One region of the Sideroxydans lithotrophicus ES-1 genome, then DNA from elsewhere that is predicted to be linked to it. Evidence: predicted binding sites of a transcription regulator. Region 1 holds the regulator's gene; each other region holds the start of a gene.

Region 1 (6,059 bases):
CGGTTCTTCGACAAAGCGCGCTCATGGCTGCCATTGTTGCCATTGCTGCTGCTGTTGCTGGCCACTTACTGGCTCGATAAGCAGGTACAGCCCCTGACCCAGGCCCAGAACCAGCAACGCCACGATGTCGACTATGTCGTCGATAGTTTCTCCGCCGTCACGCTGAACCTGCAAGGCCGGCCGCGTTACACGCTCTCGGCAGAAAAACTCTGGCATTACCCGGACGACGACAGCACCCATCTGGAGATGCCGAAGGTCACCAGCCTGTATGCGGACCGCCCGCCGACCATCACCTCGGCGCAGACCGGCATGGTCTCCAGCAAGGGAGACGACGTCTACCTTTACGATGACGTAAATGTCGTGCGCCCGGCCAGCGGCGACCTCGGCGAACAGCGTTTCGTAACCGGCTATCTGCATGTCGTGCCCGATCGCGACTGGGCGGAGACCAACCAGTCGGTGGTGATGACGAACCAGTACAACATCATCCGTGCCGTCGGCATGGAACTCGACAACCAAGCGCGCACGGTCAAATTGCTATCGCGCGTCAGGGCCAACCATGAGCCGAACCGCAATTAATGCCGCACTGTGCAGCCTGCTGCTGATGGGCTGGAACAACCTTGCGCTCGCCGAACACGCAGACCGCGACAAACCTATCCATGTGGAATCGGATCGCGTCGTCATCGATGATGCGAAGCAAACCAGCGTGTTCGAGGGCCAGGTGGAACTCACCCAGGGAACGTTGTTCATCCAGGCCGAGAAGATCGTGCTCACGCAGGATAAACTGGGCAACAAGCACTGTACCGCCACCGGCAGCCCCGCCAATTTCCGCCAGAAACACGAGGGCACCGATCAGTATATGGAAGGCTATGGCGACCGCATCGAATACGATACACGCACCGAAACGGTGGATTTCTTCGGCCATGCCCGGGTCAAGCGCGACCAGGATGACGTACAGGGCGACCACATCGCCTACAGCACCCGTACCGAGGTGTTCGAGGTCAGCGGCGATCCGACCCGCCTCAACGACCCCGACAAAGGGCGAGCGCACGCAGTGATCCAGCCCAAGGCCAAAGAGCCGGCCAGCGGCTCGGCAGCGCCACTCACCATCCAGACCAGCCCAACCCTTTCAAAGCAAAAACCATGAGCGAACTCAGAACCGTCTCGCTGAAAAAACGTTATCGCGCCCGCACCGTGGTGCAGGATGTCTCGCTGTCCGTGAAGAGCGGCGAAGTGGTGGGACTACTGGGCCCGAACGGCGCAGGCAAGACCACCAGCTTCTACATGATCGTCGGCCTCGTCGCCGCCGATGGCGGCGAGATCTTCATCGACGACCAGGACATCACCCATTTGCCCATCCATCGCCGCGCGCGCCTCGGGCTGGCCTACCTGCCGCAGGAGGCCTCCATCTTCCGCCGCCTGACCGTGACCGAAAACATCAAGGCAGTGCTCGAATTGCAGGGCTATGCCCCCGCCGAGATGGACGCACGACTGGAGGCATTGCTGAACGACCTGCACATCACCCATATCCGCGACAATCCCGCCATCAGCCTGTCCGGCGGCGAACGCCGCCGCGTCGAGATCGCCCGTTCGCTGGCCACCGACCCGCGCTTCATCCTGCTTGATGAGCCTTTTGCCGGGGTCGACCCCATTGCCGTGCTGGATATCCAGAAGATCATCCGCTTCCTCAAAGAGCGTGGCATCGGCGTGCTGATCACCGACCATAACGTGCGCGAGACGCTGGGCATCTGCGACCGCGCCTACATCATCAATGCCGGCTCGGTGATGGCCGAAGGCAAGCCCGAGGAAATCATCTATAATGAGGGCGTGAGGAAGGTGTATCTGGGCGAGCACTTCAAGTTATAAGATAGCGCCGCACACACGCCAAAACCAGTAATGAAACACTCTCTCCAACTCAGACAATCCCAACAACTGATGCTGACGCCGCAGTTGCAGCAGGCTATCAAGCTGCTGCAACTCTCGACGCTGGAGATCAATCAGGAGACTGCGCGCCTGCTGGACGAGAATCCTTTCCTCGAACGCGAGGACGACAATACCAACCAGACCTACAGCGGCAACAGCAGCACCGATACCCCCGCCCCATCCAGCAGTGCCGAAAGCAGCGAGCCCGCCGAAGCGGAATCACGCAACGACAGCAACGAATGGCCGGAACCCTCGTTCTCATCGACCTCCGCTTCCAGCCCGGATGACGAGGACGACGGCTATTCGGAGGTCGCTGCCGAAAAACCCAGCATGCGTGAGCACTTGCTCTGGGAATTGAACATGAGCCAGATGGATCCGCGCGACAAAAAGATCGTCGGCCTGCTCATCGATGCGCTGGACGAGAACGCCTACCTGTCGCAGCCGCTGGAAGAGATCGTCGAGCTGCTGCCGCCGGAACTGGATATCACCCTGGACGACCTGGAAACGGCGCTGGTGCAGCTGCAGCATCTGGATGCCCCCGGCATCGGTGCGCGCAACCTGAGCGAATGCCTGGCGCTGCAACTGCGCGACATGCCTGAAGATGTGCCGGGCCGGGACCTGGCTTTGACCATCGTCAGCCAATATCTGGATCTGCTGGCCGCCCGCGACTTCAGCAAACTGAAAAAGACCCTGCGCTGCGATGACGATGCCCTGCGCTGCGCCCAGGACCTGATCGTGCATCTGCAACCCAAACCCGGATCTGCTTTCGAGCATCGTGCGGCAGACTATGTGGTGCCGGATGTGCTGGTGGAACGCCACGGCGGCATCTGGCGCGCACGCCTGAATCCGGAGGCCATGCCGCGCCTGCGCATCAATCAGGTGTATGCCAACATCCTGCAGCAGCGCAACGAGAAGAACGCGCAGGAGATGGCCGGCCAATTGCAGGAAGCGCGCTGGTTCATCAAGAACCTGCAGCAGCGCTTCGAGACCATCCTGCGCGTGTCGCAGGCCATCGTCGAGCGCCAGCGCCAGTTCTTCGAGCACGGCGACATCGCCATGCGCCCGCTGGTGCTGCGCGAGATCGCCGAACAGCTCGAGTTGCACGAGTCCACCATTTCGCGCGTGACTACGCAGAAGTTCATGCTCACCCCGCGCGGCATCTACGAATTCAAGTACTTCTTCGGCAGCGGTCTGGCCACCGAAGCAGGCGGCGCGTGCTCCTCCACCGCCATCCGCGCACTCATCAAGCAACTGGTCAGCGAGGAGGATGCCAAGCACCCCCTCACCGACAGTCGCATGTCCGAAATCCTGGCACAGCAGGGCATATTGGTCGCCCGCCGTACCGTGGCAAAATACCGCGAGGGCATGAACATCCTTCCGGTAAATCTTCGTAAATCACTCTAACCATAAGGAGCAGGCCATGAACCTCAACCTCACAGGACGTCATCTCGAAATCACCCCGGCCATCCGCGAGCATGTGCTCAGCAAACTGGACAAGGTCAAACGTCATTTCGACAACGTGATCGACATCAACGTGATCCTGTCGGTGGACAAGCTGGTGCAGAAGGCCGAGGCCAACGTCCACGTTTCCGGCAAGAACATCTTCGCCGAGACGGAAGACAGCAACCTGTATACCGCGATCGATGCATTGGTCGATTCGCTGGACCGCCAGGTGCTGAAACACAAGGAAAAACACACTGCACGCCGCCACGACGAATCCGGCAAGCACAGCGCTGCAGAATGAAACAACACAGGGCAATCAGAAGTGGTTGCCCTGTTTTTTCGCAATGGTGAATCAGCATGAGTCTAATCAGTAAGATCCTGACCCCGGAATGCGTGCTGCTGGATAACGAATCGGCCAGCAAGAAGCGGGTGTTCGAGCGCGTCGGCCTGTTGTTCGAAAATACGTTGGGCATCGCCCGCAGCCAGGTGTTCGACAGCCTGTTCGCGCGCGAGAAGCTGGGTTCCACCGGATTGGGCCAGGGCGTGGCCATCCCGCACGGTCGCGTGAAGGGTTTGCGCGATGCGGCGGCAGCCTTCGTCAAGATGCAGAACCCCATCCCCTTCGACGCACCGGACGGATTGCCGGTGAATTTCATTTTTGTACTGCTCGTTCCGGAACGGGCAACCGACCTGCATCTGCAACTGCTGGGCGAACTGGCGCAGATGTTCTGCGACAAGACCTTCCGCGACCAACTGCAGGCCACCGATGATCCGGTCGCGATCCAGAAGCTGTTCGCCGACTGGCAAGGATAGATGCAACAGATGCCTCTTAAAATTCAAATTTCTAAGTCAGGCAAGGCGCGCGCGACAAATCGTAGCGCCGCATATGTTGGTATATGTAAGCAAGATTTTTCGCGCGCAACGCGGCATGACGACGAAACTTTGGATTTTTAAGAGGTATCTGTAATGGCCCAGGTCAATATCCAGCAACTCTTCGAAGACAAGCAGGAACGCCTGAGCCTCGTCTGGGTGGGCGGCGAAAAAGGCACGGATCGCGTGCTGGAAAGCGAAGTCGTCAACGCCTCCAACCGCGGCCTGATCGGCCACATGAACCTGATCCACCCGAACTGGGTGCAGGTACTGAGCAGCACCGAACTGGATTATCTGCACGCGCTTTCTCCGGCGGAGCTGGCCACCGCGCTGACCCAGCTGGAAGAAGGCGAACCGCTGTGCCTGATCGTGGCTGGGGAAACCGAGATACCGAAGGGCCTGCTGGATTTCGCCAACCGCACCCACACCCCGCTGTTCCGCTCGCCGCTGGGCAGCGTGCAACTGATGTGGATGATCCGCCACTACATCGTCAAGGGACTGGCCGATTCCACCACACGCCACGGCGTGTTCCTCGATGTGCTCGGCGTCGGGGTGATGATCACCGGCGACAGCGGCGTGGGCAAGAGCGAACTGGCGCTGGAACTCATCACGCGCGGCAGCGGCCTGGTGGCGGACGACATCACCGAGCTGTACCGCATCTCGCCGGAAACGCTGGAAGGCCGCTGCCCTGACCTGCTGCGCGATTTCCTCGAAGTGCGCGGCTTGGGCATGCTCAATATCCGCACCATGTTCGGCGAGACGGCGGTGCGCCGCAAGAAGAGCCTGAAACTGATCGTCCATCTGTATCGCCCGCCCTTCGACGACCTGTCCAAGCTGGAGCGCCTGCCCACCTCCGGCGTCGAGGAGATCCTGGGAATCAAGATCAGCAAGGTGGAGCTCCCGGTGATGGCGGGCCGCAACCTCGCCGTGCTGGTGGAAGCCGCCGCACGCAATTTCGTGCTGCAGCAGCGCGGCATCGACACCATGAAGGAGTTCATCGAGCGCCACGAGCAGCACATGCAGGAGCAGTAAATAATGGATGCGTCTAATAATCGTCGCGAGCAAGCATGAGTGCAAGGAGCCGCACAGTGAATGACGAGACATACCTCACAGGTAGGCAAGGATTGAACGAGCATGCGACGCAGCAATCGTGCTGCGCAGCAGATTAGTAGAGGCAGACTATGCAGCTGTTCCTGATCAGCGGCTTATCCGGCTCCGGCAAGAGCGTCGCTCTCAATGTACTGGAAGACAGCGGCTACTATTGCGTGGACAACCTGCCCGCCGAACTGCTGCATGTGCTGACCAACAATCTGAAGTTGGCCGGCATCAGGAAGGTCGCGGTCAGCGTCGATGTGCGCAGCGGCAACAGCGTCCTGTTGTTGCCGCAATACATCGAAAAATTGCGGCAACAACAAGTAGATGTGCACGTGCTTTTCCTCGACGCCAAGAACGAGACGCTGGTGAAGCGCTTCTCCGAGACGCGCCGTCTGCACCCGCTCAGCGATGGCGTGAAGACGCTGCCGGAAAGCGTCGCCCTCGAACGCGAGCTGCTCGCCGAGATCGCCAACATCGGGCATCACATCGACACCAGCGACCTCAATGCCAACGCGCTGCGCGCCTGGATCAAGCAGTTCATCACACTGGACCGCGCGCGCCTGACGCTGCTGTTCGAGTCCTTCGCTTTCAAGAACGGCTTGCCGCTGGATGCGGACTTCGTGTTCGACGTGCGCTGCCTGCCCAATCCGCATTACGACCCGGTACTGCGTCCGCTCACCGGGCGCGACCAGCCGGTGATCGACTTCCTGGAAAACACGGCTGCCGTGCAA
Region 2 (6,059 bases), 380 kb from region 1:
TGCCAGCATCCCGGCGATCGCTCCGGTGGTGTCGGCATCGCCGCCGCGGTTGACCACGTCGACCAGGCAGTCGCGGAAATTATCGGTATCGAAGAAACCCTGGAACACTGCCGGGATCGTGTCAGCGACATAGCCGCTGGGATTGCTGCCGGACTTTACCGCACGGAACCTGAATGCCGGGAATCGTGCCGCGAGCGGGTGGGCATGGTCGTGCAGCAGGTCGTTCTTGCTTGCGCCGCGCAAGGCATCCTGCAGCATGAACACCAGGCATTCGCAGGCGGCATCGGAGAGCGCGCAGTGGTGGGTGACATGCGCCTGGGCGCGACAGGCAGCGCGCACGGCGGCCTCTGCCTGGCCCAAGGTGGCGAGCGCCACGGGCAGCACGCGCATCGCGGCGCCGTTGCCTGCATCGTGGTCGGAATAGGGCGCCTCCGGATCGCCGGTCCTGCGGAACTGCAGCAGGTTGCGCCGCACGGTGTTGCCGATGTCCACCGGCTTGGCGCGCATCCAGTTGTCGAATGCCAGCGCCGCAGCGAACGCGTCCACTTTCCCCTGCGCAAGTATGGAATCGCCGAGTGCGAGCGACATGGTGGTGTCGTCGGTGACCTGTCCCGGTTTCAGGTGCAGCCAGCCGCCGCCGCGCAGCGTGTCGTGGACGCCGTATTGCGCCGCGATCTCGCGCGGCGTCATGAACTCCACCGTCGCACCCAGCGCATCGCCGATGGCGAGGCCAAGGTAGGCGGCGATGGCGCGATCGGTGGTGATCATGAGCGTGCTAGTCTTCGGGGCCGAAACAGTTCAGATAGTCGGTACAGTATTCGCAGCTCGGTGCGCGACAGGCGTTGATGCCTTCCTGTTCGCATAATTGCTTGTAGAGGAATTTCTTCCATTTCATGTCGTGCACGTTCTTCGCCGCGAGCGAGGGAAAGTTCTGCTTCATCAGGCGGCTGAGATAGTCGCGCGACCACAGGCCCAGGTCCTGCCACAGATGGTCGCTGGCCATGCATGCGGCAGTGACGATCTCGGCCATCCAGTGTTCCGACTGGTTCCTGTGGGCGCGGTGCTCGAGCAGCAGGCCGAGCACGTCGTCGCGTTCCAGCGCGCGCGGATCGGCGGTGCATTCGATGTTGCGGATCACCAGTTCGACGCCGGGAAAGTGGCACGCCAGCAGTTCGGAGAAATCCTTTTCGTTCAAACCCAGAGCGGGCGGCAGTGCGCCTCTGCCATCGATCTGGCTGGCGATCATCTGCGCGAACAGCTCATCGTTGGGCAAACCGGCGGCATGCGCCATCAGTTCGCCATGCAGGCCCGGGATTTGAAGATCGCCTTTCACGTTCGTCCTTTCTCCCGCTTGCGGGAGATAACCAGCGACTCGCCCGCTTGCGGGCTTATAACCAACCACTTGGCAACCGTCTTTTGGTTGCTTAGTGGGATGGCTAGTTGTTTCATCAGTCGAATGGCTAGTAGTCCCACCAGAGTTAGAGAGAGGGGCTTCTTGCTGCCTGTGCATGACGTTGGTTCGCATGATGCCTTCCGCCTTAGCCGCGCACCACGATGTTGCCGCCCAGCACCTGTGCCTGGCAGGCGAGGCGGTGGTCGCGACCGGCCATGTTTTCTTGCAGCACCTTGTCTTCCAGCACCGAGCGCTCGCTCATGTTCTCCATGCCGCTGACAATGCGCACGGTACACGTGCCGCACTCGCCTTCGCGGCAGCCGTAGGTGATGCCCGCTCCAATCTTCTCGGAAATCTCTATGAGGCGGGTACCGGCAGGCACCAATATGGTGATGCCGAGTTTTTCAAAGGTGACGCTGGCCTTAGGCATGATGAGATTCCTTGGGAGCAGGGCAAGGTTCTGAGCGATGGCAAGGATTGGAAATTGCGCGGAGCGCGGCGCTTGTTCCCTCGCCCTCCGGGAGAGGGTTTGGGTGAGGGAAGCGGGCTTGCCCGCTGGGGCAGGGTTCGTCTTTGGGTTGGCTATCGTTCAGCCCGATCCAGGCATCCACTGCTTTTGCATCGAAGCCGGCGCGGAATTCGCCGTCCACTTCCATCAGCGGGCGGCGGATCAGCAACGGTTCGGCGATCATCATCTCGAGCGCGGTATGTGCATCCACTGCGGCCGGATCCACTTCGCCGGATTTGACGCGCGGCGCGCTCGGGTTGAACCACTGCGCCACCGGCAGTGTGCCGAAGAACGGGCGCAGCCGCACCGCACTCCATTTTTCGGTGAGCAGGTTCTTTGCCAGCACGGTGTGGCCCGATGCGGCCAGCCACACCTTCTGCTTGGTGTTGTTGCCGCAACCGGGCTTCTCGTAGAAGACGACAGTGGCCATGATCGAATTTCTCAGGCGGCCAGTTTTTGCAGCGGGATGCCGGTGAGCGAACCCGGCGGATTCATCGCGTCGCCATCCTCGTTGAGGATCGCACCTTCGATCGGACAGATGGTGGCGCACTGCGGATCCTCGAAGTCGCCCGCACATTCGGTGCACTTGTTCGGGTCGATCAGAAAGTGCGGCTTCGCTTCGTAGATCGCCTTGCTCGGGCACAGCGGTTCGCATGCCCAGCAATTGACGCAGGATTCGATGATTTCGAGTGCCATGTTGTTTCCTTTCAACTAACCTGTCTTAGTCCCTCGCCCGCAAGCGGGAGAGGGGTTGGGGTGAGGGGAGGGATTCGAAGTGGAACGCCGTCAGTTGTTCGTAGCCCCTCATCCTCAATCCTTCTCCCGCCCGCGGGAGAAGGAAGCCAGAACAGCTTGTTAAGCCACCTTTTGTTGCTCGTCCGCCTTCGTTTCCAGCTTGCCCGCCACGCGCATCTCTTCGTATACCTTGAGGATCGCTTCCTCGATCGTTTCCATCGCGTGTTCGCCGTTCGGCTGGATGCCTGCGGCCTCCAGCGGCCCCCAGGGTTCGTAGCCGACCTTGCTGCACAGCACGACTTCACAACCGGCCAGTTCGCGGATGGTCACATCGAGTGCGCTTTCGCCGTCGCCGCAGGTGTCGCCGCCTTCACAGTACGGAATGGTCTTGCGGTGGCTGATGAAACGCACGCCCTCGGACGAAGCTTCGTAGATCAGGAACTCGCTGGCATGACCGAAGTGTTCGTTGATCACGCCGCCGCCCTTGGTGGCGACCGCCATCAGCACCGGACGTGTCACTTCTTTCTTCTGGATGCCCTGGATGCTGACCAGCTGCACCTTGGCTTCTTTCGCCAGACGTTTGCTTTCCAGTTCCTCGTTGATGGCCGCATGTACCTCGGCGCGCATCTTCATTGCCTCGGGATAATTGATGTCCATCTGCTCGATCTTGTCCATGGTGAACTCGGCACCGCGATCCTCGCCCAGCAGCCCCACCGCATCGGCACGGCACTGGCGGCAGTGGCGCATCATGTTCATGTCGCCCGCACACGCATCCTGCAAGGCCTGCAGCTCGTCGTGGGTCGGGCCGCGCTGACCGGTGAGACCGTAGTAGGTGCCGTGTTCGGCTTCGGAGATCAGCGGCATCACGTTGTGCAGGAACGCACCTTTGGATTTGACGATCTTCGAGACTTCTTCCAGATGCTTGTCGTTCACGCCGGGGATCATCACCGAGTTCACCTTCACCAGGATGCCCTTGGCGACCAGCATCTCCAGGCCCTTCTGTTGCTGCTCGATGAGGATGGCCGCACCTTCGCGTCCCTTGATACGCTTGTTCTTCCAGAAGATCCAAGGATAGATCTGCGCCCCCACGTCGGGATCGACGCAGTTGATGGTGATGGTCACGTGGTCGATGTTGTGCTTGGACAACTCCTCCACATGCTCCGGCAGCGACAGGCCGTTGGTGGACACGCACAGCTTGATGTCCGGCGCCTGCTCGGCCAACTGGCTGAACGTGGAGAACGTGCGCTCCGGGTTGGCCAAAGGATCGCCGGGGCCGGCGATGCCCAGCACCGTCATCTGCGGGATGGTCGCCGCGACGGCCAATACTTTCTTCACGGCCTGATCCGGATGGTGCAATTCGGACACCACGCCCGGACGGGACTCGTTGGCGCAGTCGTATTTGCGGTTGCAGTAATTGCACTGGATGTTGCATGCAGGGGCCACCGCCACATGCATGCGTGCGAAGTAGTGGTGCGCTTCCTCGGAATAACACGGGTGGTTGAACACCTTCTGGCGGATATGCTCCGGCAGATGGTTCATCTGGTCGTCGGTCGAGCCGCACGACCCGGCGGAACAGCCTCCTTTGGGAGCTTCGCTTGCTGCGTTGTTGATGACGGGTAGTTGCACGATGTGTCCTCCGGTAAGGTCTGGCTGAGTATGAGCAAACAGCGTGCCCGACAGATTTTGTCGCCTAACTCATTGTTTTATATATGGCGCGTTTGAATGCCATGCACCACTGTTGTAAATGGCACATGACACTCGCCCTGGCTTGTGGCGAAGGCTACAAAAACGCGGATCGGGATAGTCTAGGCAGGCAGGTTGGGCGAGTTTGACGTCAGCGATCGAGTCGCCATGTCCGAGTGCGCAAGTCGAGATTCCTTTGCGATCAGCATGTTGAATGTCGCAGCAGTTTTCTGTGTGCAAGTGTTGGCACTGTAATTGCACTCTGTGCATGCAACGCCATAGGCGCTTCATGGAGACGATGCGATGCAACAGCCAGAACTGATCACCCGGGAAGCCGCGCTGCGCGTGGCATTGGCGGCACGCACGCTGCCCAATACCACGCTGCCGCAATTGATCGATGTACTGCAGGAAAGACTGGGCGAGAGACTGGACGCGGATATCCTGCGCACCTTCACCGTCACCGACCTGAAGACAGGACTGGGCAGCCTGGACGGAGAAGAGGACGGCGAAGATATCGGCATCGGCCTGGAGGCGATGAAGCTGGCGGTGCGCATCCTGTGGGGCGATGCGGAGTCGGACGAGAAACTATCCGAGGTGCAGGCCTATAAAGACGGCGACATGCCCGGCTCCGTGCGGGTGGCGATCGCTTCCGATATCGGCATGACTCTGAGCGGACATTTCGGTTCATGCCTGCGCTTCCTGGTCTATCAGGTGTCGGCGACCGACAGCCGCCTGATCGGCATCCGTTCCGCGCTGGAGGCCGATTTCGCCGAAGACAAGAATGCCTTCCGCGCGCAGATCATCGGCGATTGCCATGTCGTCTATATCGTTTCCGTCGGCGGCCCTGCCGCCGCCAAGATCATTCGCGCCAACATCTACCCGATCAAGCGCCCGCAAGGCGGCAGCGCGGAAGAGGTGATCGCGGAGTTTCAGCAGGCGATGACGAATTCACCGCCGCCGTGGATGCTCAAGATACTGGGCGTCAGCGCCGAGCAGCGGCTGAAGAACTATACGGCTGCCGAAGTGCAGGAGTGACGCATGGCCAAGCTCAAGTCGAACCCTTACCAGACGACCAGCGACCTCATCGCCAACGCGATCGGCACCGCCAGGGTGTTCGGCGAGAACCGGCGCATCACCAACCTGGTCGCCAGCAGCATCGGGCGAATGATCATCGAAATGGATGGCAGCAATGAAGGAGACGAGTTGCTGGCTCATGCGCTGAGTTGCATCAGTGCGCAAGATGCCGAACATGTCCCGACGCTCCATTCGGCGCTGCATGCGCTGTCAGTCCTGGTCGAATGAAGCACCATCTCGACTGGTCTTCTTACGAGACAGCGGGGCAGGGCGATGCCTACGCCGGCATCCCCGCGACGGGCGGCGACTTCGCCAAGGCGGTCGCCGTGTGCATCAGCGACAAACTCTGCCAGCGCACGCCCAAGGGCGTGATGTGCCCCAGCTTCCGCGCCACCGACGATGCCGCGCATTCTCCGGGTGGCAGGGTGGTGGTGCTCAAGGCGGCGTTGAATGGAGAGTTCGGCGACGATGCCTTCGCCGATCCGCGGCTGGCTGCCGCGATGGAACTCTGCGTCGGCTGCAAGGGCTGCAAGCGCGAGTGCGCCAACCAGGTCGACATGGCCGCGATCAAGATCGAATACCAGGCGCAGGTCAATGCACTCAAGGGTGTGCCGCATCGCGATCGGCTGATAGCCGGTTTGCCGGGCTTACTGCGCTACCGTCGCG
Region 3 (6,059 bases), 400 kb from region 1:
GTCGAAACCGGTGAGGCGGTCGTTCTCGTCGAAGTAGCCCTGGAAGTAGGTGTTGCGGTTCTCCACTTCGCTGGCCTGCAGTTCGTTCACCAGCTTGAACGGCAGCTTCACTCCGGTGTAGGTCACAAAGAACCGGAGCTTCCCCCGGTTCTCATTCCGATCCCACTTCTTCAGTGACACTGCGTTGGCTTCTTCGCTCACTCCTTGCCGTGCTTCTTGCACTGTCTTTGTTGTTTGCTCGTCGCCGCATTGTTTCACTTTTGAATTGGAATCGGAATATTTACTTTTGGTACCCATCTACTCAGGCGCGCAGCAGCGCTTTGGCAAGACGCTCGGAGAGCTGGTCGGCGGTGAACTGCGGCTCGTTGGGCGGATACATCTCGTCCTCGATGAAGTTGAAGCCATGCTCCTGTGCCAGTGCGAGCAGTTCGCGCACTTTCTGGCAGGCGACCAGTTTTGCTTTCAGTTCCTGATCTGCTTTTGCCTTGTCGGAAAAACCCTTGATGTCTTTGATTGCCATGTTTGTCCCATGAATTTTGGAGTAAATGAAACAACGGGACACGTTCGATCCCGTTTTGTCGGTTGGATTGTCGTTTTTTTCAACCTTGAGCATCAGGCAGCAAAATGCATGCCTGCCCGATAAGGCGAGTGCCGCAGATCAAAGGCGATGTTCTTCCTAGATCTGCCGCACCTTGATGTTCAGCGTCTGGATGCGATAGGCGATCTGGCGCGGTGTCATGTCGAGCAGTCGCGCAGCCTTGGCCTGCACCCAGCCTGCCTGTTCCAGCGCGGCGATGACTTTCTCGCGTTCGTCGAGGTTGGGGTCGTCGAGATCCAGTTCCTGGATCGCGCCGCGGCTGGCCGAGATCTTTTCGTCGATGCCGGTGAGCAGGATGGCGTCGCGGTCGATGGTGTCGCCCTCGGTCATCACCGAAGCGCGCTCCAGGCAGTTCTCCAGTTCGCGTACGTTGCCGGGCCAGTCGTGATGCATGAGCACGCGCAGCGCGGCGTCGGTCAGGTTGAGTTGCCGGCCCTGTTGTGTGCTGATCTTTTCCACCAGGAAGCGCGCGATCTCGGGGATGTCTTCCATGCGGTCGCGCAGCGGCGGCAGGTACAGCGGCATGACGTTGAGACGGTAATACAGGTCTTCGCGGAAGCGGCCCTTTTCCACTTCGGCTTCCAGGTCGCGGTGTGTCGCAGCGACCACGCGCACATCCACCTTGATGGTCTTGGTGCCGCCGACGCGTTCCAGCTCGCCTTCCTGCAGCACGCGCAGAAGCTTGGCCTGAAACGACGGGGATATCTCGCCGATCTCGTCGAGGAACACGGTGCCGCCTTCGGCCTGTTCGAAGCGTCCCTTGCGTTGCGCCACCGCGCCGGTGAAGGCGCCTTTCTCGTGGCCGAACAATTCGCTCTCCAGCAGGGTCTCGGGCAACGCTGCGCAGTTGAGCTTGACGAAGCTGCCGCGTGCCCTCGGCGAGTTGTAATGGATGGCATTGGCGATGAGCTCCTTGCCGGTGCCGGTCTCGCCGCGGATCAGCACGGTGGTGTTCCATTTCGCCACCAGCCGCACTTGCTCGAAGATGCGCCGCATCGGCTGGGTGTGGCCGATGATGTTGTCGAAGCCGTACTGGCCGCGCACGGTGCGGCGCAACACGTCGCGCTCCTCGGCGATCTCGTTCTTTTCCTGCGCCACTTCCTGCGACAGGCGCACGCTCTGGCCGATCAGGTTGGCGACCATCTCGAGGAAGCGCTGGTATTCGCTGAGCTGTTTGGTGATGCTGGGCGCGGGTTGTGCCGCCAGCACGCCGACCACTTTCTGGCCGATGCGGATCGGCACGCCGACGAAAGCCCCCTGCGGGTTGTAGATGCCCATGCGGCTGAGGAAGCGCGGTTCGTCCATGATGCATGCGACCACGATGCTGTTGCCGGTCTTGAGGATGGTGCCGACCACGCCTTCGCCGGGCTGATAGCTGACCTCTTCGGTGACGGCATCCGATACGCCGTACACCAGCGATACCTGCAACTCGCCGCTTGCGGCGTCGATCAGGCTGACCATGCCGCGTTCCAGCGCGACGCCTTCATGCAGTGCATGCAGCACGCCGTCCAGCGTTTCCTTGAAGTTGAGCGAACGCGACAACACCTTGCTCACCTGGTACAGCGTCTCCAGTTCAGAGCGGAGCAGGTCGAGCTCGTGCCCAGACCTTCTTTCGATGCGTTCTTCAACCATGATTGGCTCCCGTGAGCAGCGGCAGTTGCACACGTACGCGGCAGCCGGCGTGATAACCGGGATCGATGTCGATGGTGCCGCCGTGCCGGATCACCACTTCCTGTGCCATCGCCAGGCCGAGGCCGAGATGCTGCCGCGCCGCACCCTTGGTGGTGAAGAACGGCTGGAACACTTTGTAACGCAGATCGTCGGCGATGCCGGGGCCGCTGTCTTCGACGAACACTTCGAGATGGTCGCCGCGCGATGTGCAGGCGATGCGCAGCTCGCGCTGGCCGCCGCGGCGTTCGTTCACCGCTTCGACGGCGTTCGAGATGAGCTGTTTGAACAGGTTGGTCAATTGGCCAGGATGTCCGGATACCACCGGGGGCTCGTTCGAAGGAGACCACTCCACCACGATGCCCGCGCCGAGCAGGCTGGCGGTGGTGAGCTTGAGCACATCGGCCAAGACTTCGTTGAGATTGACCGGCTGCAGCGCTTCATTGCCCTGCTCGGGGATGCAGCCGCGCAGCGTCTCCAGCACTTCGCGGCTCTTTTGCATGGCTTCTTCCAGCGCGCTGGCTGCGGGCAGGTCGGCGCCCGCTTCGCGGCGGCGCTCCATCATGTTGGCAGCGGCGCTCAGCATGTTGAGCGGGCCTTCCAGTTGATACACCGCTCCCGCCAGCGTCTCGCGCAGGCCCTGGATGCGTTCCTGTTCGGCCAGCAGCGCGCGCAGGCTGTTGATGCGCAGCGCTTCCTGCTGGCGCTTGATCTCGCTGATGTCCTGGATGGTGAGCAGCAGATAGTGGCGGCGCAGCGGTTCGTAGAACGCGTCTGCACCGACGTCGTGTTCCTCGAACCACGATATCGCGCAGGAGAACCAGCGCGTCGGGCGTTTGGGCGATTCGATGCACACTTCGCGCGCGGCGATGTTGCGATGTTTCTCATAGGCCTTGGTATATGCATCGCCCATCTGTAAACGCAGTGCTTCGAGCAGCCTTACCGCCGGCTCCTTGCCGAGGTCGCCGATGAGTTTCTTGTATTCCTGGTTGTCCAGCAGCACGTGCTCGTTTTCGTCCAGCAGCACGATGGCGACCTGCGCCGCATCCACCACCGATTCGATCAGCGTCTTCTGGTTCTGCACCTGCCGTTCCAACCGGTGCACCTCGGTCACGTCGCGGTGCATGCCGAGATAGTGCGTGGTCAGGCCTGCTTCGCCCACCACCGGCGTGATGGTGACATCGGCCAGATAGCGGTTGCCGTCCTTGCGCTTGTTCACCAGCAGGCCGTTCCACGGGCGCTGGCGCTGGATCTGTGCCCACAATGTCTCGTACACCAGCTTGGGCGTGACGCGGTACGAGAGGATGGATTCGTTGTGCCCGACGATCTCGTCCTGCCCGTATCCGGTGATGCGCTGGAATGCGGCGTTGGCATACAGGATATTGGCGCGTGCATCGGTGATGGAGATCGCCAGTGCGGCCTGTTCCACTGCCTGGCGGAACAGATGCGAAGGCACATTGCTGTCGCTGTCCATGCTGGATGCTTGCAGATTCGGTTCGTTCGGTGCTTGCGGCTTGGACATGATGGTTCCATTTCATGTGGATACAGTCTGTTCAGCAATATCTGTGCCGATGATTTTCCTTTCCGGCTCAACGGCGGCAATGACAGGCGGTTTGTCGCGTTTGCTACATCAGGGCGCGCCCCGACCTGACAACGACAAAGGTTTTTTGCACCTGTATGGTGCGCCCCGGTATCAAACGCCTGATTCTGTGCGGCTCGATCCTGCATGCATTCCTTGGCACGCCGCTTGCACTAAGGAGCACAGGAGATTATCGATATGCGCGAATATTTGATGTTGTTGCTCAGCACGGTGCTGGTGAACAACGTGGTGCTGGTGAAGTTCCTGGGACTGTGCCCGTTCATGGGCATCTCCAAGAAGACCGATACCGCCATCAGCATGGGACTGGCCACGACCTTTGTGATGACCATGGCCTCTGCAGCCTGCTGGATGCTGGAGCACTGGCTGCTGGTTCCGCTGGGCATGGTCTATCTGCGCATCCTTGTCTATATCCTGGTCATCGCCGTCGTCGTGCAATTCACCGAGATGGTGGTGCGCAAGACCAACCCGGGGCTGTACCAGGTGCTGGGTATCTATCTGCCGCTCATCACCACCAACTGCGCAGTGCTGGGCATCCCGTTGCTGACCACGCAAGAGAAACTGCCTTTCGTCAACAGCCTGTTATATGGCTTCGGCTCGGCTGCCGGTTTCACCCTGGTGTTGCTGCTGTTCGCCGGATTGCGCGAACGGCTGGCGTTGGCGCAAGTGCCGTCCGCTTTCGTCGGTGCGCCGATCGGCTTCATCACGGCAAGTCTGCTGGCGCTGGCCTTCATGGGTTTTGCGGGGCTGGTTTAAATATGAAAAATCTTTTTAGCCACAGAGAACACAGAGATCACAGAGAAAGATATGCAGGGTTTTCTCTGTGTGCTCTGTGTTCTCTGTGGCTAAGTGGGTTTTAAGGAGATTGAAATGTTCACGGCTATTGTCAGTCTGACTATCCTCGGTTCGGCTATGGGACTGTTCCTCGGCTACTCCGCGCGCAAGCTTGAGGTGGAAGGCAATCCGCTGGTCGCCGAGATACAGGCCATCCTGCCGGGATCGCAATGCGGCCAATGCGGCTTCCCCGGCTGTGCCGGTGCCGCGCAGGCGCTGGCCGACCGCAATGCGCCGGTCACGCTGTGCCCGCCGGGTGGGCGCGCGGTGGTGCAGGCGCTGGCGCTGAAGCTCGGCATCGAAGCGAACCTTTCCGATGTCGCCGACAATGTGCCGATGGTCGCCGAAGTGAAAGAGGAGATCTGCATCGGCTGCACGCGCTGCTTCAAGGTGTGCCCGACCGACGCCATCATGGGCGCGGCGCAGCAGATCCATGTGGTGTTCCGCGAAGCGTGCACCGCCTGCGGCAAATGCGAGGAAGTCTGTCCGACCGAATCGGTGAAGCTGCAGCCGATCCCGGTGACGCTGCAATCCTGGCACTGGCACAAGCCGATGGTGGGGGTGGCAGCATGAGCAGAGAGCAGGGGCCCCACGTGTGGGGATGTGAACGTCCGCGAGTGCGGGAGGGTCGTTGCGCAGCAACGGGGTACCCACCGGCCTCCTCCTTGCGAGGGGTGCTGCCGAGCCTCCGACACGCTGCATGTTGCGTTCCATCTCTCTCTAATGAGGAGGCAGCATGAAACTATTCGATCTGCGCGGCGGCGTGCATCCGGAAGGTCGCAAGGACTTGTCGGCCGAGCGCCATATTCGCGCATTGCCGTTGCCGAAAAAACTGTTCGTGCCGTTGCAGCAACATATCGGTGCACCTGCCACGCCGGTGGTGAAAGTGGGTGACCATGTATTGAAAGGACAGCTGCTTGCGGCAGCGCAAGGCACCGTGTCGTCATCGGTGCATGCACCGACCTCCGGCGTGATCGTCGCGATGGGCGATTTCCCTGCACCGCATCCATCCGGCTTGCCGGTGCCGACCATCACGCTGGAAAGCGACGGTGAAGACAAATGGATCGCGACCGAGTCGGTGGACGATCCGTTCGCGCTCTCGCCCGAGAACATCGCCGCGCGTGTCGCGGTGGCCGGCATCGTCGGCCTGGGCGGCGCGACTTTCCCTGCGGCACTCAAACTGAACCTGAGCCGCAGCAGCGGCGTGCAGACGCTGATCATGAACGGCGGCGAATGCGAACCCTACCTGACCTGCGACGACCGCATCATGCGCGAGCGGGCAGGGCAGATCGTCGAAGGCATACGCCTGATCGCGATTGCGGTTGCCGCCAAGGAAGTGCTGGTCGGCATCGAGGACAACAA

What was found. Region 1 encodes sigma-54, which starts transcription at its own class of promoters, with help from an activator protein. Its sites were predicted from a motif close to TGGCACNNTTCCTGCT; they were not measured.
Region 2: a site for sigma-54 is predicted at 4,296-4,311, ahead of nifB (nitrogenase cofactor biosynthesis protein NifB). Genes of this name have one in related genera too.
Region 3: a site for sigma-54 is predicted at 3,822-3,837, ahead of nifL (nitrogen fixation negative regulator NifL). Genes of this name have one in related genera too.

The regions. Positions count from the first base shown of each region.
Region 1 is NC_013959.1:437,006-443,064, reverse strand. It holds gene lptC (LPS export ABC transporter periplasmic protein LptC) at 1-576, shown strand, start outside; gene lptA (lipopolysaccharide transport periplasmic protein LptA) at 557-1,144, shown strand; gene lptB (LPS export ABC transporter ATP-binding protein) at 1,141-1,863, shown strand; gene SLIT_RS02170 (RNA polymerase factor sigma-54) at 1,894-3,324, shown strand; gene hpf (ribosome hibernation-promoting factor, HPF/YfiA family) at 3,341-3,664, shown strand; gene SLIT_RS02160 (PTS sugar transporter subunit IIA) at 3,721-4,176, shown strand; gene hprK (HPr(Ser) kinase/phosphatase) at 4,330-5,265, shown strand; gene rapZ (RNase adapter RapZ) at 5,415-6,059, shown strand, end outside.
Region 2 is NC_013959.1:819,511-825,569, forward strand. It holds gene draG (ADP-ribosyl-[dinitrogen reductase] hydrolase) at 1-768, opposite strand, end outside; gene SLIT_RS04165 (nitrogen fixation protein NifQ) at 776-1,333, opposite strand; gene SLIT_RS04170 (2Fe-2S iron-sulfur cluster-binding protein) at 1,539-1,823, opposite strand; gene SLIT_RS04175 (ArsC/Spx/MgsR family protein) at 1,816-2,331, opposite strand; gene SLIT_RS04180 (4Fe-4S dicluster domain-containing protein) at 2,343-2,597, opposite strand; gene nifB (nitrogenase cofactor biosynthesis protein NifB) at 2,757-4,262, opposite strand; gene SLIT_RS04190 (dinitrogenase iron-molybdenum cofactor biosynthesis protein) at 4,623-5,354, shown strand; gene SLIT_RS04195 (hypothetical protein) at 5,358-5,621, shown strand; gene SLIT_RS04200 ((Fe-S)-binding protein) at 5,618-6,059, shown strand, end outside.
Region 3 is NC_013959.1:840,480-846,538, forward strand. It holds gene SLIT_RS04280 (DUF6156 family protein) at 1-201, opposite strand, end outside; gene SLIT_RS04285 (Nif11-like leader peptide family natural product precursor) at 302-520, opposite strand; gene nifA (nif-specific transcriptional activator NifA) at 677-2,230, opposite strand; gene nifL (nitrogen fixation negative regulator NifL) at 2,223-3,788, opposite strand; gene rsxA (electron transport complex subunit RsxA) at 4,044-4,619, shown strand; gene SLIT_RS04305 (RnfABCDGE type electron transport complex subunit B) at 4,734-5,270, shown strand; gene rsxC (electron transport complex subunit RsxC) at 5,434-6,059, shown strand, end outside.